DNA from 4 places in the Streptomyces sp. x-80 genome. Region 4 is predicted to be linked to each of the others. Evidence: riboswitches for the same ligand, from Rfam matches in the RefSeq annotation. Region 4 holds a riboswitch; each other region holds the start of a gene.
What was found. A riboswitch is a leader RNA that binds a small molecule or an ion and turns the genes downstream of it on or off. The one in region 4 is predicted to bind thiamine pyrophosphate.
Positions count from the first base shown of each region.

Region 1 (5,112 bases), on a different contig from region 4:
CGGACCTCGACCGCGCCCGGGACGCCTGGCGGCGCGCCCTCCTGGTACGCGGTCTGCTGCCGTTCCTCCGCCGGGCGCTCACCGGTCCGGCCCCCGGCCCGGTCCCCTCCGGCTCACGCCGCGGACCTGGTCAAGGGGCAACCGGGAGCCGCATCCCGACCCTCGGCTACTCCCGCCCCGACTTCACCAGCCCGGACAGCGGCCCGGCCGGACCACACCCCCGTTACGCCAGCCCGGACTTCACCAGCCCGGACTACGGGGGCCCTGACCACCGGCCCGAGTAGCGCCCGAAGACGCCGGACGGCCCGACGTCGCCGCGCGGGACGGTGACGTCGGGCGGGACGGTGACGTCGGGCGGGTCCCCGGCGTGGCGGTGGGTCAGTCCGCGATCGGCAGATAGACGCGGTTGCCGGCCGCCGCGAACTCCTTCGACTTCTCGGCCATACCGGCCTCGGGGTCGATCGCCAGGTCGCCGCCGTGTTCGCGGCGGATGTCCTGGGAGATCTTCATCGAGCAGAACTTCGGCCCGCACATCGAGCAGAAGTGCGCCGTCTTCGCCGGTTCGGCCGGGAGCGTCTGGTCGTGGAAGGAGCGGGCCGTGTCCGGGTCGAGGGCCAGGTTGAACTGGTCCTCCCAACGGAATTCGAAGCGGGCGTCGGAGAGGGCGTCGTCCCAGTCCTGGGCGCCCGGGTGCCCCTTGGCCAGGTCCGCCGCATGGGCCGCGATCTTGTACGTGATGACGCCGGTCTTGACGTCGTCGCGGTCGGGAAGTCCCAGGTGCTCCTTGGGCGTGACGTAGCAGAGCATCGCCGTACCCCACCAGGCGATCATCGCGGCGCCGATACCGGAGGTGATGTGGTCGTAGGCGGGCGCGATGTCGGTGGTCAGCGGGCCGAGCGTGTAGAACGGGGCCTCTTCGCAGATCTCCTGCTGAAGGTCGATGTTCTCCTTGATCTTGTGCATCGGGACGTGTCCCGGGCCCTCGATCATCGTCTGGACGCCGTGCCGCTTGGCGATGGTGTTCAGCTCACCGAGCGTACGCAGCTCCGCGAACTGCGCCTCGTCGTTGGCGTCCGCGATGGAACCGGGGCGCAGGCCGTCGCCGAGGGAGTAGGTGACGTCGTAGGAGGCGAGGATCTCGCTGAGCTCCTCGAAGTGCGTGTAGAGGAACGACTCCTTGTGGTGTGCCAGGCACCAGGCGGCCATGATCGAGCCACCGCGCGAGACGATGCCGGTCTTGCGGCGGGCGGTGAGCGGGACGTAGCGCAGCAGCACGCCGGCGTGCACCGTCATGTAGTCGACGCCCTGTTCGGCCTGCTCGATGACGGTGTCCTTGTAGATCTCCCAGGTCAGCTCCTCGGCCTTGCCGTCGACCTTCTCCAGGGCCTGGTAGAGGGGGACGGTGCCGATGGGGACGGGAGAGTTGCGCAGCACCCACTCGCGGGTGGTGTGGATGTTGCGGCCGGTGGACAGGTCCATGACCGTGTCGGCGCCCCACCGGGTGGCCCAGGTCATCTTGTCCACCTCCTCCTCGATGGAGGAAGTGACCGCGGAGTTGCCGATGTTGGCGTTCACCTTCACCAGGAAGTTCTTGCCGATGATCATCGGCTCGATCTCCGGGTGGTTGACGTTGGCGGGGAGCACGGCACGGCCGGCCGCGATCTCGTCACGTACGAACTCGGGCCGGACGTTCTCGCGGAGGGCCACGTACTCCATCTCCGTGGTGATCTCGCCGCGTTGGGCGTACGCGAGCTGGCTGACCGCGGCGCCGTGCCGGCCGCGGCGCGGCTGGCGGGGGCGGCCGGGGAAGACCGCGTCGAGGTTCTTGAGGCCGCCGCGCGGTGAGGTGTGCTTGAGTCCGTCGTCCTCCGGGCGCGGCGGGCGGCCCGCGTACTCCTCGGTGTCGCCTCGGGCGATGATCCAGTTCTCCCGCAGCGGGGCGAGTCCGCGGCGTACATCGGTGTCGATCTGGGGGTCGGTGTACGGCCCGGATGTGTCATAGAGCGTCACATCCTTGCCGTTGGTGAGGTGCACCCGCCGGACCGGGACCCGGAGGTCGGGGCGCGATCCGGCGAGATAGCCCTTGTGCCAGCCGATCCTCGCTCCGGTGCCGTCGGCGGCGCTTTCGGGCGTGCGTGCATCCTTCAGAGTCATGAGACCCAACTCCCTACGCCGGCATTACCCGGTAACAGGTTCGGCGGTCGACGCAGCGGCTTCCGTGGGTGGCGTACCGGCGTCGGCCGGACGTCCCCGCGGAGGTCAGCGCCCTCTCAGCCCGGTGCTCCGAGCTCCCGCGATTGCAAAGGTGCCACCCACCGTAGCGGCCGGTGCGGCACGATGAACAGGGGGCCCCATGAGTTCTTGCGATGATCGGGCGGTGAGCAGTCCTGAGCCCCCGTCCCACTCCCCCGCGCATTCTCATGCGCACGGCCACGCGCCCGCCGCGCCTGTTTCCCGGCATCTGCGCAAGGTGATCGCGGCGGTGCTGATCCCGTTCGCGGCGGCGGTGGTGGTCGGTCTGGTCGTGCTGTGGCCGGGCGGCGCGCCGGCGCACAAGCCGTCCGGCGTCGGCTTCGACCAGCCCCTGGAGAAGGCCAGAGTGGTCAAGGTGGACGAGGTGAACTGCGCGGACGTCCACGCCGAGCAGCAGCAACGGCCGGCGTCGCCGGGCGGACAGCCGCCGGGCACGGGCGGCGAGCGGGACACGAAGTGCGAGCGGGCGACGATCAAGGTCACGACCGGCGACAACACCGGGCGCACCTTCCAGACGGTGGTGACGCCGGACGCCTTGCGGCACTACACGGCCGGGCAGGACGTGGTGGTCGCGTACTCCCCCAAGGCGCCGAAGGATCTCCAGTACGCGGTCAGCGATGTCGACCGGACCGTTCCGATGTGGGTACTGGCCGGGATCTTCGCGTTCGCGGTCGTGCTCGTCGGCCGGCTGCGCGGGGTGCTCGCGCTGGTGGCGCTGGTGGCAAGCTTCGGGGTGCTGACGCTGTTCATCCTCCCGGCGGTCCTCAAGGGCTCCGATCCGCTGGTGGTGGCGGTCATCGGCGGCAGCGCGATCATGCTGATCGCGCTCTATCTGTGCCACGGGCCGACGGCCCGGACGTCGGTGGCGGTGCTCGGCACCCTGGCATCGCTGCTGCTGATCGGTCTGCTCGGGTCGGTGTTCATCGACTGGGCGCTGCTGACCGGCAACACGGACGACCTGACCGGGCTGGTGCACAGCCTGTACCCGGGTATCGAGATCCACGGTCTGCTGCTGGCGGGGATCATCATCGGGTCGCTGGGGGTGCTGGACGATGTGACCGTCACCCAGACCGCGGCGGTGTGGGAGCTGAAGGAAGCGGACCCGACGGCGGGTTGGCGCAAGCTCTACGGAGCGGCTATGCGGATCGGGCGCGATCACATCGCGTCCGTCGTGAACACCCTGGTGATGGCCTACGCGGGCGCCGCACTGCCCTTGCTTTTGCTGTTCTCGATCGCACAGAGCGGTATCGGTACGGCCGCCACGAGCGAGGTGGTCGCGGAGGAGATCGTGCGCACGCTGGTGGGCAGCATCGGACTGGTCGCGTCGGTGCCGCTGACGACGCTGCTCGCGGCGCTGGTCGTCTCGGCGGACCGCACGGCGCCGGGCGGTCCGGGCCCCACGGAGATACCGGGTCCGCCGGCGGAAGCCGTGGGCGCCGTGGCTGGACGGTCCGGGCGGCGCGGAGCACGCGGCAAGCGCCGTAAGCGGTGAGTGCCGTACGGGAGTGTGTGCCGTACGGGAGTGACGTGACCGGCTGGGCCGGCCGTTGCGGAGGGATCAGCCGGCCGGGGCCTCCGTAAGGATGCGGTCCAGTACGGCGTCCAGGGTGTCGCACACCTCCTCCTCGCCGAGCGGGACCAGCCGGTCCGTACGGTCCAGGAAGGCGACCAGTGGTGGCGCGCTGACCCTGAACAGCGCGCGCTCGGCACCGACTTGGAGACTGATGAAGACATCACTGAGGTACTCGGCGGAGGACGGTTCGATGCGCACATCGCCCTCACCGGACGGCCGACTCAGCCCGTCCAGCAGCAGTTCGCGACTGAAAGTCCAGGTCACGGGCACATCGCCGGGGAGATCGAAGGTTAGACGGATGGCGTACGGATCAGCACTGTCGAAGTCCAGCTCCACCGGGATCCGGAACGCGAGCTCCTCCGAGACGAGGAAGCTCATGATCACTTCTGCCTGAACTGTGTCGTTCATCAACCACTGCCCCGCACTTGAAATCGGAGATGGCCGGGAATCGTCCCCCGAAGGCCCATTGACGCCATCGTCTGTCACGTGCAAGCAGATCACAAGGAGTGAGTTTTCAGATACTGATAGAGAAGGCGAGTGTCGTTAGCGTCTTCTCCGCCATTCTTCGTAGTCGATTTGTGACGGAACGCAACCGGTGCGCCTCGTCCACGGGCAGCGAAACCGCCAATGTGGCGGCGGCCGCGCCGACTTGGATGGGTATGGCGGAGCACACCGTGCCCAGCGCGTATTCCTGGTACTCGTAGGCGACGTTCCCACGGCGTACCGCGTCCAGGCGGTGCAGCAGATCGTCCTCCGACCGCACGGAGAACGGCGTTATGGACTGCACGGGATGGCGCGCCAGATGCTCCTTCCTGGACGCGTCGTCGAGCTGCGCGAGCAGGCACTGCCCCATCGCATGGGCGTGTGCGGTGGTGCGGAAGTCCACCCACTCCTCGACCGGTGGCCGCTCCGGGTCGTCGGACACCGCCACCACCTCCACCTCGCCCGCGCGGTAGACCGCGAAGTAGACCGCGGCGTCCAGTTTCCGGCCCGCCACGGCCAACACCTCGGCGATATGGGCGCGTTGCCTGCGCAGAGCGCCGGCCTGACCGATGGAGTCGGCCGCCTCGCCGAAGACGAAGACGCCGTTCTCGCGGCGCAGATAGCCCTCGTGGGTCAGGGTCCGCAGCAGGTGATAGGTGGTCGGGAGGGGCAGGCCGGCTTCTCTCGCGAGCTGCTTGGCGGGCGCCCCGTCGGCATGCGCGCCCACCGCCTCCAGCAGGCGGAGCGCGCGCTGCACCGATCCGATCAGAGTGGGAGGGGAAGTGGATTCGCCGTTCACGTCT
Region 1 is NZ_JAJPWM010000009.1:273,565-278,676, reverse strand. It holds gene ACLJWH_RS20695 (hypothetical protein) at 1-284, shown strand, start outside; gene thiC (phosphomethylpyrimidine synthase ThiC) at 379-2,154, opposite strand; TPP riboswitch at 2,148-2,305, opposite strand; gene ACLJWH_RS20685 (YibE/F family protein) at 2,354-3,745, shown strand; gene ACLJWH_RS20680 (SsgA family sporulation/cell division regulator) at 3,812-4,234, opposite strand; gene ACLJWH_RS20675 (IclR family transcriptional regulator) at 4,341-5,112, opposite strand, start outside.
Region 1: another riboswitch for thiamine pyrophosphate. It lies ahead of thiC (phosphomethylpyrimidine synthase ThiC); the one in region 4 lies ahead of ACLJWH_RS39880 (ABC transporter substrate-binding protein).

Region 2 (5,112 bases), on a different contig from region 4:
TCCGTACGTCACGGAGACGAAGGTCGGGGAGACGGCCTCGATCCGGCGGATGGCGTTCCACAGGGTCCGCTCGCCCTTCTCGGTCTTCGGGGCGGCGAACTCGAACGAGTATGACTGCTTGCCGGAAGCCAGCAGCTCGCGCACGGTCGGCGCGTGATCAGTCCTGGTGGAAGCTGTACCTAGGGCCATATGGGCAGGTTAACCACCGGCCGGGCACACTCAAACCGGCACCGGCGTTATGCCTGGTATGGCCGATTCGTGTCCACGGGCTGGACAGGCGCGGATCACCACTCGGTCATCCGGGGACAGCATGCGGGCCCTACCGGCGACCAAGGACCCAGATGCCCGGATCATCCCTTCATCGCCTGTGCGGAGGGTGCCTCTGCGGATGCCCGGCGCACCGGACGCCCGGAGATCCCGCTACCGGATGCGCCACTCACTCCGCCGCGGCGCGGACCCGGCGCGCCAGATCCGCCGCCGCCGCGCCCGGATCGTCCGCCTCGGTGAGGGCGCGGACGACCACGATCCGGCGGGCGCCCGCCGCCAGCACCTCGTCCACATTGCCGGCGTCGATCCCGCCGATCGCGAACCAGGGGCGCTCCGGAGCGCGCGAGGCGGTGTAGCGGACCAGGTCGAGGCCCGGGGCGTGGCGGCCCGGTTTGGTGGGCGTCGGCCAGCACGGTCCGGTGCAGAAATAGTCCACCCCCGCTTCGGTGGCCGCGGCGTCCACCTCGGCCTCGGCGTGGGTGGAGCGGCCTATCAGGACGTCCGTGCCGAGGAGGGCGCGGGCGGCCGGGACCGGCAGATCGCCCTGTCCCAGATGCAGCACCGGGGCGGCGGCCGCATGGGCGACGTCCGCGCGGTCGTTGACCGCCAGCAGCTTGCCGTGCCGCCGGCAGGCGTCCGCGAAGATTTCGAGGTGGGCGAGTTCCTCCGCCGCCTCCATGGTCTTGTCGCGCAGCTGCACGATGTCCACGCCCGAGGCGAGCACCGCGTCCAGGAACTGCGGGAGGTCGCCCTGCCGCTTGCGGGCGTCCGTGCACAGATACAGCCGGGCCTCGGCCAGGGCCTGTCGTGCGGTGCTCATCGGGCGGCTTCCCCCCAGGTCGGCGGCGTACGGGCCGGGCCTTCCGGCCCGTACACCCCTCGGATGCGAATGCGGTTACGGATGCTGATGCGATTGCTGATGAGGGCGCGCTCGCGCCGTGCGGATCAGACGGCGAGCGCCTGAGCCCGGCGCTTCACCTCCGTGCCGCGGTTCTCGCGCAGCGCCTGCGCCGGGGTGCCGGGCAGGGTGTCATCCACGGTGAAGAGCCACTCCAGCATCTCCTCGTCGGCGAAGCCGTCGTCGCGCAGGAGGGTCAAGGTCCCGACGAGGCCCTTGACGACCTTGCCGTCCTTGATGAAATCGGCCGGCACGTGCAGTGCCCTGTTCTCGCCGCGGCGCACCGCGATCAGCTGGCCCTCCTTGACCAGCTGCCGGACGCGTGTCACCTCGACGCCGATCTCTTCGGCGATGTCGGGGAGGGTGAGCCAGGCGGGGACGAGTCCATCGATGTTTGCGTCAATCTCGGTCACAGGACAAGCGTGCCATCTCGCACTGACAGCCGGTAGCCGGGCATCGCCGTCGACGGCCCGAGGCACACCGGCGGGTGACACCCGCGGTGCCATCCGCCGCGCCACGGCGGCGCCCCCGCGGGCCGCCCCGTACCCCGTGCCCGTGCGCGGCCGCTAGAGCGCCGCCGCCTTCAGCGGTACGGACGCGTCCGCGGCCCGCTCCCGGTCGAGGGCCGCGCCGCGCTCGATCAGCTTGCGCCCCTGTGCCAGGTCACGCGGGCGGCCCACGGCGAGCAGCGCGACCAGCCGGGCGCCCCGCAGCCACAGCACGGACCAGGCGGCGCCGGCCGGGTCGCCGCGCCAGAGCAGCTCGTCGGCGTCCCCGTGATGGCCCGCGTACTGCACGAACCGGCCGAACTGCTCGGACCAGAAGTACGGGACCGGGTCGTAGACCATGCCCTCCGCCGCACCGCGCAGGATGTTCTCGGCGACCGTACGGGGGCCCTGGAGGGCGTTGTCCCAGTGGTGGACCAGCAGGCGGGTGCCGTAGCGGGCGGACGGGAAGGAGGCGCAGTCGCCGACCGCGTACACATCGGGGACGGAGGTGCGCAGCCGCTCGTCGGCCAGGACGGAGCCGTCCCGCGGCGAGAGCGCGACGTCCGAGCCGGCCAGCCAGCCGGTGGCGGGCCGGGCGCCGATCCCCACGACCACGGCGTCGGCGGGCAGCGTCGTACCGTCCGCGAGGGTGACCGCGCCCGCCTCGACGGCTGCGACCCGGGCGCCGGTGCGCAGGTCGGCGCCGGCGTCGGCGTACCAGTCGGTCATATGGGCGGCGACCTCGGCGGGCAGGGCGCCGGCCAGCGGGCGGTCGGCGGCCTCGACGACGGTGACCGCGCAGCCCGCCTCGCGCGCCGCGGTCGCGAACTCCGCGCCGATCCAGCCCGCCCCGACGACCACGATCTCGTGCCGGGCGGCCAGCACGGGCCGCAGCCGCTCGGCGTCGTCGAGGGTGCGCAGCAGGTGGACGCCGGGCAGCCCCGCACTGCCGGGCAGCAGGATCGGGTCGGCGCCGGTGGCGAGGACCGCGTAGTCGTACGGGACCGGGCCCTCGGCGGTCTCGACGGTGTGCGCGCCCGGGACCAGGGCGGTGACCGGCCGGCTCAGATGCAGCTCAATGCCGAGCGCGCCGAAGTCGATGTCGAAGGTGGAGCCCTCGGCCTTGCCGAGCAGCACCGCCTTGGACAGCGGGGGGCGGTCGTAGGGCTGGTGCGGCTCGCCGCCGAGCAGGGTGATCGCGCCGCGCCAGCCCTGTTCGCGCAGGGCGACCGCGGTCTGCACACCGGCGATTCCGGCGCCGACGATCACGACGCGGGGCGTCCGGTCAGGGGCCTGGGAGGACGTGCTCTGCTCGCTCACCCGATCACTGTAAGACGGTGTGTCTCGCCGCCAGCAGCAGCGCGCAAGGAGATCTCTGACACAGCGTCACGGTCGGTCACCCCGGGGCCGCACGGCCGGGGCCCCGCCGGGCGCGCCCTTACGGCGCGTCGCGGGCCCGTATTAGGGTGAGGGATACACGCACTCGCGGGAGCCCGGACGCACCGGGCTGAGAGGGAGGCTGGCGGCCTCCGACCGTACGAACCTGATCCGGGTCATGCCGGCGAAGGGAGGGGCTGGACGCCCATGCATCCATCTGTCACACCGTCCACCGCCACATCATCGACATCGGCCGCACCACCGCCCCCGGGCGGGCAGCACGCCGATGTGCTCGTCATCGGGGGCGGCATCATCGGCCTGGTCACGGCCTGGCGGGCGGCCGGCCGGGGGCTGGAGACGGCCGTCGTCGATCCGGCGCCGGGCGGCGGCGCCGCCCATATCGCGGCCGGCATGCTGGCCGCGGTCACCGAACTCCACTACGGAGAGCAGACCCTGCTGGGTCTCAACCTCGCCTCGGCGCGGCGCTATCCGGACTTCACCGCCGAGCTGGAGGAGGCGAGCGGGCGGCGGATCGGCTACCGGCGGTGCGGCACACTGGCCGTCGCGCTGGACGCCGACGACCGCGCCCTGCTGCGCGAACTGCACGCCCTGCAACTCCGGTCGGGGCTGGATTCGGAGTGGCTGACGGGGCGCGAGTGCCGTCGGCTGGAGCCGATGCTGGCGCCCGGTGTCCGCGGCGGTCTGCGGGTGGACGGCGACCATCAGGTCGATCCGCGCCGGCTGGCGGGCGCGCTGCTCGTCGCCTGCGAGCGGGCCGGGGTGGCCTTCCACCGCGCCTCGGCCGAGCGGCTGACGGTCGCCCGGGGACGTGCCTCGGGCGCCGAACTCACCGACGGGACACGGCTGTCGGCCGGTCAGGTCGTCCTGGCCGCGGGGAGCCGCAGCGGGCAGCTGGCCGGGGTCCCCGACGCGGTGCTGCCGCCGGTGCGCCCGGTCAAGGGGCAGGTGCTGCGGCTGCGGATGCCGGCGCCACCGGCCGGTGGCGCCGCCTTCCTGTCCCGCACCGTACGGGCCGTGGTCCGCGGCGGCCCGCTCTATCTGGTGCCGCGGGAGAACGGCGAGCTGGTCCTCGGCGCCACCAGCGAGGAGCTGGGCTGGGACACCACCGTGACCGCGGGCGGCGTCTACGAACTGCTCCGGGACGCGCACGAGCTGGTCCCCGGCATCACCGAACTGCCGCTGGCCGAGACCTGCGCGGGGCTGCGTCCCACCTCCCCCGACAACGCGCCGCTGCTCGGCCCGACCGCGCTGCCCGGTCTCCAGCTGGCCACCGGCCACTTCCGCAACGGTGTGCTGCTGACGCCGGTCACCGGTGACGCGATGGCCGAGGCGCTGACCACCGGAGAGCTCCCGGCGGCGGTCCGCCCGTTCTCCCCCACGCGCTTTTCCGCCGTGTCCGCCCCGGGGCCGCAGCGCGCCCGCGTCCTGGAGGAGGAGTCCGTATGAGTGCCCCCACCGTTTCCGTCTCCGTCAACGGCGAAGCGCGCGAGATCCCCGGCGGCCTCACCCTCGACCGGCTGGTCGCGACGCTGTCCCGGGCGTCCGGCGGGGTGGCCGCCGCGGTCAACGAGACCGTGGTGCCGCGCACCCGGTGGTCCGACACCCCGCTCGGCGAAGGCGACCGCGTCGAGGTGCTCACCGCGGTCCAGGGAGGCTGATCCGCCACCATGACCGATGATCTCCTCACCCTCGCCGGCCGCACCTTCCGGTCCCGTCTGATCATGGGGACCGGTGGTGCGCCCAGCCTCGGCGTCCTGGAGCGCGCGCTGCTCGCCTCCGGTACGGAACTGACGACGGTCGCCATGCGGCGGCTGGATCCGGCCGTGCAGGGCTCGGTGCTCTCCCTGCTGGCGCGGCACGCGATCCGGGTGCTGCCGAACACCGCGGGCTGTTTCACCGCGGGCGAGGCGGTGCTGACCGCCCGGCTCGCCCGGGAGGCGCTCGGCACGGACTGGGTCAAGCTTGAGGTCGTCGCCGACGAGCGCACCCTGCTGCCGGACCCGGTCGAGCTGCTGGACGCCGCCGAGACCCTGGTGGACGACGGTTTCACCGTGCTGCCCT
Region 2 is NZ_JAJPWM010000003.1:333,162-338,273, reverse strand. It holds gene metF (methylenetetrahydrofolate reductase [NAD(P)H]) at 1-189, opposite strand, end outside; gene thiE (thiamine phosphate synthase) at 437-1,087, opposite strand; gene ACLJWH_RS07060 (Rv2175c family DNA-binding protein) at 1,213-1,578, opposite strand; gene ACLJWH_RS07055 (NAD(P)/FAD-dependent oxidoreductase) at 1,732-2,973, opposite strand; TPP riboswitch at 3,129-3,240, shown strand; gene thiO (glycine oxidase ThiO) at 3,319-4,497, shown strand; gene thiS (sulfur carrier protein ThiS) at 4,494-4,709, shown strand; gene ACLJWH_RS07040 (thiazole synthase) at 4,719-5,112, shown strand, end outside.
Region 2: another riboswitch for thiamine pyrophosphate. It lies ahead of thiO (glycine oxidase ThiO); the one in region 4 lies ahead of ACLJWH_RS39880 (ABC transporter substrate-binding protein).

Region 3 (5,112 bases), on a different contig from region 4:
GCGCCGGGTCCACCAGTTTCAGGGCGGATTCGCGTCGGCGTACGGTCCAGGCGTGCAGCGCCAGCAGTCCGAGCACCGCCGTGAACTGGATGAGGGTGAGGACGGCGGCCGTCGGCAGATCCAGGAAGTCTGCGGTCTGCCGGTAGATCTCCACTTCCAGCGTCGAGAAGGTCGGCCCGCCCAGGATCTGCACCACCCCGAAGGAGGTGAAAGTGAAGAGGAAGACCATCAGTGCGGCGGCCGCGACAGCCGGACCGAGCGCGGGCAGCGTCACCCGCCGCCAGGCGGCGAACCGTCCGGCGCCGAGCACCCGCGCCGCCTCTTCCTGGCGTGGGTCGAGTTGCCCCCACAGTCCGCCGACGGTCCGTACGACCACCGCGTAGTTGAAGAAGACGTGTGCCAGCAGGATCGCCCACACCGAGGTGTCCAGGCGTACACCCCACAGGTCGTCCAGCAACCCGCCCCGCCCGACGAGTGCCAGGAAGGCCGAGCCGACGACGACCGTCGGCAGTACGAACGGCACCGCGACCAGCGCCCGCAGCAGCTGTTTACCGGGAAAGTCGAAGCGCGCGAAGACGTACGCGCCGGGCAACGCGATCAGCAGTGTCAGCCCGGTCGAGGCCACCGCCTGCCAGAAGGTGAACCACAGCACATGGAGCACATCCGGATCGGCCAGCACCGCCCCGATCCGCCCGAGCTGCCACTGTCCGCCGTCCTTCAGGCCATGTCCGACGATCGAGGCGACCGGATAGGCGAAGAAGAGCGCGAAGAAGGCGAACGGCAGGGCCATCAGGCCGAGCCGTACCGCCGTTGCGCGCAGGGACCGTCGGCGCCGGGCGCGGGTTACTTCAGAACGAGCGAGGACCACTGCTTGATCCACTGTTCGCGGTTCTTGGTGATCGTCTCCGGGGCGACCGTCGCCGGCTTGTCGATCGTCGCGCCGTACTTCGTGAACAGCGTCGGCACCTTGGCATCCGTACGCGCCGGGTTGACGAACATCTGTAGCGGCACGTCCTCCTGGAACTTCTTGCTCAGCAGGAAGTCCAGCAGTGCCTTACCGCCCTTCTCGTTCTTCGCGCCCTTGAGCAGACCGCCGAATTCGATCTGCCGGAAACAGGTCCCGGTCGCGACTCCGGTCGGTGCCTCCTTGGGCTCCGGCTTCTTGCCCAGCACCTCGACGGGCGGACTGGACGCGTAGGAGACCACCAGCGGTTTGTCCCCCTTGCCCTTGCCTGCCGCCGAGCCGGAGAACCGCTCGTTATATGCCTGCTCCCAGCCGTTGACGACCTCGACGCCATTGGCCTTGAGCTTCTTCCAGTAGTCCCGCCAGCCGCTCTCACCGTATTTCGCGATGGTGCCGAGCTGAAAGGCGAGCCCCGGGGAGGAGGTCGCGGAATTCTCCGTGACGAGCAGGTTCTTGTACTCGGGTTTGATCAGGTCGTCGAAGGTCTCCGGCGGCGTGATCTTGTGCTGCGCGAAGTAGGCCCGGTCGTAGTTGACGCAGGTGTCTCCGTAGTCGAGCGGTGTGACGCGGTGCCGGTCCTTGTCGAGCTGGAGCTCGGCCGGGACGTTGTCCAGCCCCTGGGCCTTGTACGGGCTGAAGAGGTCTTCCTTCAGGCCACGCGAGAGCAGCGTGTTGTCGATGCCGAAGAAGACGTCGCCCTGCGGATTGCCCTTGGAGAGAATCGCCTGGTTGACGGCCTTTCCGGCGTCCCCGCTCTGGACCACCTTGACCTGGTAACCGCTCTCCTTCTCGAAGCCGGCGAGCACCGACTTGGAGACGGCGAACGAATCATGGCTGACGAGCGTGACGGTCTTGGCGTCCGTGCTCCCACCGTCCGAGCTGCCGCACGCGGCGAGTGCCGTCATGCCGACCGCGGCGGCGACCGCGGTCGCGGTGATCCTGCTGGTGGTGCTCACTGGTTCCTCCTGGCTGGCCAGGAAGAGACGCGGCCCCGCCCGGTGCCGCTGCTGTCGACGTCGGTCGACGTCCATCGAGCGGATTCCGGGCGGGGCGCAACAGCATGAGTGATGACCGAACTTCCTACCCGGAATGACCCGGGCGAGGTTCAAGGGTCTGCGGGCACCGTATCGTTACGACGCTTCCGCACTCTCAGCGCTGTGGCGCTCCCCTGTCGGAATGTGCATTTGTTCGATCACACGGTACCAGCGAACGGTCAGCGTTCCGCGGCTGCGAGCTGCCCGCAGGCGCCGTCGATCTCCTGACCACGAGTGTCCCGGACGGTCACCGGCACGCCGTGCGCCTCGATGGCCCGTACGAACGCCTGCTCGTCCTCGGGCCGCGAGGCAGTCCACTTCGAGCCGGGCGTCGGGTTCAGCGGGATCAGGTTCACATGGACGCGCCTGCCCTTCAGCAGCCGTCCCAGCAGGTCACCGCGCCATGCCTGATCGTTGATGTCGCGGATCAGGGCGTACTCGATGGAGATGCGACGGCCGGATTTCTCGGCGTACTCCCACGCCGCGTCCAGGACCTCGCGGACCTTCCAGCGGGTGTTGACGGGGACGAGGGTGTCACGCAGCTCGTCGTCGGGCGCGTGCAGCGACACGGCGAGCCGGCACTTGAACCCCTCGTCCGCGAAACGGAGCATCGCGGGCACCAGGCCGACCGTGGAGACGGTGATACCGCGCTGCGACAGGCCGATTCCGTCCGGCTCCGGGTCGGTGAGCCGCCGGATGGCGCCGACCACCCGCTTGTAGTTGGCGAGCGGCTCGCCCATACCCATGAAGACGATGTTGGAGAGCCGCGCCGGGCCGCCCGGGACCTCGCCGTCGCGCAGCGCGCGCATCCCGTCGACGATCTGGTGCACGATCTCGGCGGTGGAGAGGTTGCGGTCCAGGCCCGCCTGTCCGGTGGCGCAGAACGGACAGTTCATTCCGCAGCCGGCCTGCGAGGAGATGCACATGGTGACCCGGTCCGGGTAGCGCATCAGCACCGACTCGACGAGCGTGCCGTCGTGCAGCTTCCACAGAGTCTTGCGGGTGGTGTCGTTGTCACAGGAGATGTGCCGCACCACGTTCATCAGGTCCGGCAGCAGCTCCGCCGCCAGCTTCTCGCGCGCCGCCGCCGGGATGTCGGTCCATTGCGCCGGGTCGTGCGCGTAACGGGCGAAGTAGTGCTGCGAGAGCTGCTTGGCGCGGAACGGCTTCTCGCCGATCGCGGCCACCGCTTCGCGGCGCTCTACGGGGGTGAGATCGGCAAGGTGCCGCGGGGGCTTCTTGGCCCCGCGCGGCGCGACAAAAGTGAGTTCTCCGGGTGCAGGCATGGTCATACCAGTGTCGCAGACGCGCGAAGAGGGGCCTGCCACGTCATGCGGCAGACCCCTCTGGGCCGTCGTGCACCCCTTGTACGCAGGGAATTCGCGCGGAGTCCCGGGGCGGCGGAGCCGTCGTGCGAGCGGGCCAGTGGCTCAGCCCGAGCCCACGAAGATCACGAACAGCAGCCAGACCACGGGAGCGGTCGGCAGCAGCGAGTCGAGCCGGTCCATGATGCCGCCGTGGCCGGGGAGCAGGGTGCCCATGTCCTTGATGCCGAGGTCACGCTTGATCATGGATTCGCCCAGGTCGCCGAGGGTGGCGCTGGCCGCGACCGCAAGGCCGAGCAGCAGCCCCTGCCACCAGGCGCCGTTCTTGATCAGGAACTCCATGCACAGCGCTCCGGCGACCATCGCGAACAGCACCGCGCCGACCAGGCCCTCACGGGTCTTGCCGGGGCTGATCCGTGGCGCGAGCTTGTGCTTGCCGAACCGCCAGCCGACCGCGTACGCCCCGGTGTCGCTGACGACGGTCAGCAGCAGGAATGTCAGTACCCGCTGCGGTCCGTCGGCCTCGGCCGCGAGCATCAGCGCCACGAACGTCGCGAGGAACGGCACGTAGAACGCGGCGAAGACGCCAGCCGTGACGTCCCGCAGATAGTTCTCGGGCGCTTCGGTCATCCGCCAGACGAGGACGGCGAGCGCCGTGAGCGCCATCGCCACCCATGCGCCTTCGGTGCCGCGCACATATCCGGCGACCACCATGGCGGTGCCGCCGACGGCGAGCGGCACCAGGGGTACCTGGATGTCCTTGCGCTCCGCCAGCCGCGAGGTCAGCTCCCACAGGCCCACGACGACGGCGATCGTTATCACGCCGATGAAGACGGGCTTGTAGACGAAGAGCGAGGCGATGATGATCACGCCGAGGCCGACGCCGACCCCTATGGCGGCGCGCAGATTGCGTCCCGCGCTCTTCTTCTTCGGCTTCTCTGAGTCCTGCGAGCTGTCGGGCCCGGGGAAAGAGGTGGACATGGGCTCCTGCGGCTTTTCGTCGCGGAACAGGGGGCCGCTCCGGCGAGCAGCCCCCCGGTGGTCCCGGTGGTCGTCCTGGTGTCCGCCTGGGCCGGGCACGATGGGCATGGGCCGGGTCTGCGCCATGTCGCCCTCGTGGGGCACGGGGCCTGCCGAGGCGGGGGGCGCCGCCCCGCGGAGCGCGGAGGCCGGTCCCTGGTCGGGTGGTCCCCATTGACCGGCGCCGGGCGGGGCTCCCCAGGATGACTGGTTCATCAGACCTCTAGGAGCTCGGATTCCTTGTGCTTGAGGAGCTCGTCCACCTGCGCGACGTACTTCGCGGTGGTGTCGTCGAGCTCCTTCTCCGCGCGGCGCACCTCGTCCTCGCCGGACTCCTTGTCCTTGACGAGCTTGTCGAGGGTTTCCTTGGCCTTGCGGCGGATGCTCCGGATCGAGATCTTCGAGTCCTCGGCCTTGGTCTTGGCGACCTTGATGTATTCCCGGCGGCGCTCCTCGGTGAGCTCCGGGAAGTGCACGCGGATGATGTTGCCGTCGTTGCTCGGGTTGACGCCGAGGTCGGAGTCGCGGATCGCCTGCTCGATGTTGCGCAGCGCGCTCTTGTCGAACGGGGTCACCACGGCCATCCGCGGTTCCGGCACCGAGAACGACGCCAGCTGGTTGATCGGCGTCAATGCGCCGTAGTAGTCCGCCACGATCTTGTTGAACATCGCCGGGTGCGCACGCCCGGTGCGGATCGCGGCGAAGTCCTCCTTGGCGACGACGACGGCCTTCTCCATCTTCTCCTCGGCTTCGAGGAGGATCTCTTCGA
Region 3 is NZ_JAJPWM010000011.1:235,631-240,742, reverse strand. It holds gene ACLJWH_RS23470 (ABC transporter permease) at 1-790, opposite strand, end outside; gene ACLJWH_RS23465 (thiamine ABC transporter substrate binding subunit) at 844-1,920, opposite strand; TPP riboswitch at 2,024-2,144, opposite strand; gene rlmN (23S rRNA (adenine(2503)-C(2))-methyltransferase RlmN) at 2,178-3,284, opposite strand; gene ACLJWH_RS23455 (phosphatidate cytidylyltransferase) at 3,429-4,559, opposite strand; gene frr (ribosome recycling factor) at 4,559-5,112, opposite strand, start outside.
Region 3: another riboswitch for thiamine pyrophosphate. It lies ahead of ACLJWH_RS23465 (thiamine ABC transporter substrate binding subunit); the one in region 4 lies ahead of ACLJWH_RS39880 (ABC transporter substrate-binding protein).

Region 4 (5,112 bases):
ACGGTCACATGCGCCGGTATCCATAGGGTTTCCTTGCACCGCGGGGGCGTCGTGCTGCATGTGGATGACGGAGAGCAATGGGTTTGGTCATTCTCGCCAAGCCTCATAGGCAGGAGGTCGGGAAGGCGAGCGAGGAGGGAAATCCTGGACTGGGCGCAATCGCGCGAAGTCACCGCAAACCTCACCGTAGCTGCACGCCGTTCTCACACCCTCTATGTCAGCGACATCCTGCTTGTGGCGTTCCCTCTCTGCTACATCGCAGTGGCCTTCGCCGGTGGCCTCTGAGGGGAGGCTCCGGAGAGCGCGGCGGCTCCAGGTGTGAGGGTTCACAGGAAAAGCCGGGCCAGGGCGGGGCCTGGCATGTCATGCCGTCGAGGATCACTTCACCGAGTGCGGATTCCTCGCCTGTGCACGCCCCTTGGCCCCGGCGCTCGGCGAAGGGGCCCGCCCGCGACCGAACGGTCGTGAGCGGGCCCCCGCGGGTGGCGGACCGGGCTACTTCTTGAAGCCGTAGTCCATCAGCTTTTTCGCGTCCGCCGTGCGGTGGGCCACCGTGGAGGCGGTGAGGACGGTGCCGATGACGGTCTTGCCGCGCCGGGTGGCGGCGAAGACCAGGCAGTACTTGGCCTGCGGGCCGGAGCCGGTCTTGACGCCGATGGCGCCCGGGTAACCGCCCAGCAGCGTGTCGGTGTTGGTCCACGACATGTAGCGGTAGCCGCCGTTCCTCGTCGTGACCTTCTGCTTGGTCGACTTCGTCTTCACGACCGCACGGAACGTGGCGTACCGCATCGCGCTGCTGGCGAGCTTCGTCAGGTCACGCGGCGTCGAGTAGTTCGTGCCGTGGCCGATGCCGTCGAACGAGTCGAAGTGCGTGTTCTTCAGGCCGAGGCTCTTGGCGGTGGAGTTCATCTTGCCGATGAACGACTTCACGCGCGCGGCGCGCGTGGACCCGGTGCCGAAGTGGTCGGCCAGCGCGTACGCGGCGTCGCAGCCGGACGGGAGCATCAGCCCGTACAGCAGTTGGCGGACGGTGACCTTGTCGCCGACGATCAGGTGGGCCGACGACGCGGTCTTCGAGACGATGTAGTCGCTGTACGCCTTCTGGATCGTGACCTTGGAATCCAGCTTGAGGTTCTTCTGCGCGAGCACCACCCGGGCCGTCATGATCTTGGTGGTGGAGCCGGTGGAACGACGGGTGTCCGCGGCCTTGGTGAAGAGGGCTTTCCCGGTGCCGTTGTTCATCACGAAGCCGCCCTTGGCTTCGATCGCAGGGGCCTTCGGTGCGGCGGCCTGCGCCGGAGCGGTGAACGCCCCCGCCGTCAGGACGGCTCCCGCGGTGACGACGACCGCGGATGCACGGCGGATGCCCGTAATGCCGATTTTCAAGATGAATACTCCAAATACCCTTGCTGTGCGGGGACATGAGAGTGCGGGGACATGAGAGTGCCGCTTGCTCATGAGACATATAAGACGGGCCCGCGGATGTACACCCGGGGCCGTATTTTCATCTGAACCGGTGAACGTGGCGGCTTGGCCGAACGGGTGCTCGGTGGGTCGGTCAGTGCCCGTGGTGGCGGCCGCCCCGGGCGAGGCCCGGGGAGCGAGGGCGCCGAGTTCCCCGCGCCGAGTTCCCCGCGCGGTGCGGGAGCGAGGGCGAAGCGGGCGGTATGCCGGAACTGCCCCGTGGTGCACGGGAGATGCTCGATCGCGCGGGGCGGCCCTCGGGCGGTCCCGCGGCGGCCTTCGTCCTGTGCCCCGACCGCCCCGGCGGGCCGGCGATGCGCCTGTCTTCCCCGCTACGGGCGGGAGTTGCCCGGAAGGCCGGACGGCTGCGCGGCGCGGTCCCGCTGGCGGGCGGCGGCGGAAGCGCGGAGGGCTCGTGGTGGAGGACTCGCGTTCCCGGCCGTGCGGTGCGGGGCCGGCCGAGGCGGAGTTGATCGAGGCGGTGAGCGTCGCTACCGGCGCGGGCGTCGAGACGCCGGGCGGTACGCATTCCGTCGTCACGCGGTCGCGCTGAGTGGCCGGTCTATGCGAGAAAAAATGCGCGAAAAAAGGGACAATAAGGTCTTTTCCTCGGGCGTGCTCGGGAGTAGCGTAAGTAGCAGCCTGCGGGGCGAGCGAGGGAGCTCAGTCGGAGCGGCGTGTTCGCACCAGGGGGCAGCGGTCCCCTTGAACACGAACGGAGACTGGGCTGAGAGGCCAGAAGGTCGGGGAGACCGGATGGCGACCTCCACCACCTGATACGGACAATGCCGTCGAAGGAAGCCCACCTCGCAGGTTTTGTGCTGTTCGGCAGCGATCTGGACAACTGCCCTCGTCTTCGGTGCGGCGCACCGAGGACGGGGCAGTTTTTTGTGTGCCACGACCACTCGGGGCCGTTCCACCGCTGCCTAGGGTTCCCTCACCCGGCGGCGGTGTGCCGCTCCCTCGGAGGTGACCATGCCCAGCACCGGAGGCACGGAGACGAGACGGTCGCGAGCGGGCGCGGCACGGCCGGCGCTCGCCGTGGCCACGGCGCTCGGCCTGGTCGCCGCCGTGGCCGGTTGCGGCGGCGGTCAGGCGGCCGCCGGTGGCGCGGCGACGGTGGTCGTGGCCATCGCCGCCGATCCGGGCAGTCTCAGTCCCACCACGGCGCTGGCCAGTACCGCACTGGCGATGAACGCCTTCGCCTACGACACGCTCGTGCACCTCGGCGCCGACGGTTCGCTGATCCCCGGGGTGGCCGAGAAATGGTCGAGCACGTCCCACAGCGCGCGGTTCACCCTCCGTTCCGGGGTGACCTGCCAGGACGGTTCGGCGCTCACCGCGACCGATGTGGCCGCCGAGTACAACCACATCGCCGATCCGCGGAACCAGTCACCGATGCGCGGCATCTCCGTCCCCGCCACCGCCGTGGCGAAGGCCGACGAGGCGGCCCGGACGGTCACCGTCACCACGACGAAGCCCGCGCCGTTCCTCGTGCAGATGACCCAGCTGCTGCCGCTGGTCTGCGAGGAGAGCCTGGCGAAGCCGGCCGCGCTGGCCAAGGCCACCAACGGCAGCGGGCCCTACCGGCTGACCGAGGCGGTGCCGGGCGACCACTACACCTATGTCAAACGGGACGGCTACTCCTGGGGTCCCGGGGGAGCCGACGGAGCGGACCTCCCCGGCAAGCTGCTCTTCAAGGTGGTCGCCGACGAGTCCACCGCGGCCAATCTCCTGATGGCCGGGCAGATCAATCTGACCGCGGTCAACGGTGCCGACCAGGAGCGGCTGGACGCGGCCAAGGTGCCGAGCCGGAGCATCGAGATGCTGTTCGGGCAGTTCCTGTTCAACGAGGCCGCCGGCCGTCCGACCGCGGAGACGGCGGTACGCAAGGCGCTGGTCGCCGTACTGGATCTGAAGCAGCTCGGGAACGTCGCCATCGGCGGCACCGGCAAGCCCGCCACCAGCATCGGCGAGACCAGCCCCACCCCCTGCACCGGCGACTCGGTGACCGGGAACCTCCCCGCCCATGACACCGCGCAGGCCGCGGCCGCCCTCACGGCCGCCGGCTGGGCGAAGCGCGACGGCACCTGGACCAAGGACGGCCGTCCGCTCACCGTCCGGCTCAGCTACCCGAGCACGCAGGGGCCGCAGGTCGCCGCGGCGATCGAACTGGCCGTCCAGCGGTGGACCTCCTTCGGGGTGAGCGCCTCGGCCCGGCCCACGGACTCCGCCAGTACGGTCAGCACCCTCAGCGGCGGCGACTGGGAGGCGGCCTGGGCCCCCATCGCGGTCAACCTCCCCGACCAGCTCACCCAGTTCTACGACGGGCCGCCACCGCCGCGCGGCAACAACTTCGGCGCCGTCGACAACCCCGACTACCGCCGCCTCGCCGCACAGGCCGCGGCCCGGCCGGGCACCTCGGGCTGCGCCCTGTGGAACGCCGCCGACGCCGCCCTGGTCAAACGGGCCGACGTGGTGCCGTTCGTCAACAGGTCGGTCCGGTACTACGGAAAGGGCGTCACCTTCCGGGTGGACGGCGGCGGCATCGTCCCCACCTCGCTGCGGCGGAGCGCGGACTGATGGCCGCCGCCGCTCCGCGCCCCCTGCGCCTGCTGCGGGCGGCGGTCCGCAGCCCCTGGTGCGGATTCGCGCTGCGCCGCACCGGGCGGCTGGTGGTGTCGCTGGCCGCGCTGGTCACGGCCGCGTTCGCGATGATCCACCTGATCCCCGGCGACCCCGTACGGGCGGCGCTCGGCACCACCGCCGATCCGGGTCTGGTCGCCGCCCGCCGACACGCGCTCGGCCTGGACCAGCCGCTGCTGCACCAGTACGGCGATTTCGTCGGCCATCTCCTCCAGGGCCGGCTCGGCGACTCCATCGGCGCCCAGATGCCGGTCTCCCAGATCATCGCGACCCGCCTGCCGGCGACCCTGGAGATCGCCGTCCCCGCCTTCTGGCTGATCCTGCTGCTCGCGATCCCGGTCGGGATGACGGCGGCCGTGCTGACCAAGGACGGCCGCCGGCGCCGCGGCGAGCTGGCGTTCACCACCGTCACCGGCATCCTGGGCGCGGTGCCCGAGTTCCTGCTGGCGGTCGGCCTGGTCGCGGCGTTCGCCGTGGCGCTGCCCGTCTTCCCGGTGGCCTCGCAGAGCGGCCCGGCCTCCTACGTCCTGCCGGTGCTGGCCCTCACCGTCGTCCCGGCGGCGACACTGTCGCGCATCGTCCGGGTGGAGACCCTGCGGGTGCTCGGCGAGGACTACATGCGCACCGCGCGGGCGAAGCGGCTGCCGGCCCGGCTGCGCTATCTGCGGCACGCGCTGCCCAATCTGCTGACCTCCTCGCTCACCCTCGGCGGACTGCTGTTCAGCTCGCTGCTGGCCGGCACGGTGCTGGTCGAGCACGTCTTCGCCTGGCCCGGACTCGGCACCACCATCGTGCAGGCGATCACCGAGAAGGACTATCCGCTGGTCCAGGGCGTGGTGCTGGTCTACGGGACGGCCGCGCTGCTGATCACCTTCGCCGTCGACGTGGCCGTGGCCGTCGCCGACCCCCAGTCCACCGTCCGCGGGAGTTGACGATGTCCCAGGAAACGAGGTCCCCGGAAGCGCGGCCCCAGGAAGCGGGCACCGCGCCACGGCACCGGCC
Region 4 is NZ_JAJPWM010000038.1:28,480-33,591, reverse strand. It holds gene ACLJWH_RS39885 (D-alanyl-D-alanine carboxypeptidase family protein) at 496-1,386, opposite strand; TPP riboswitch at 2,110-2,281, shown strand; gene ACLJWH_RS39880 (ABC transporter substrate-binding protein) at 2,440-4,047, shown strand; gene ACLJWH_RS39875 (ABC transporter permease) at 4,047-5,042, shown strand; gene ACLJWH_RS39870 (dipeptide/oligopeptide/nickel ABC transporter permease/ATP-binding protein) at 5,045-5,112, shown strand, end outside.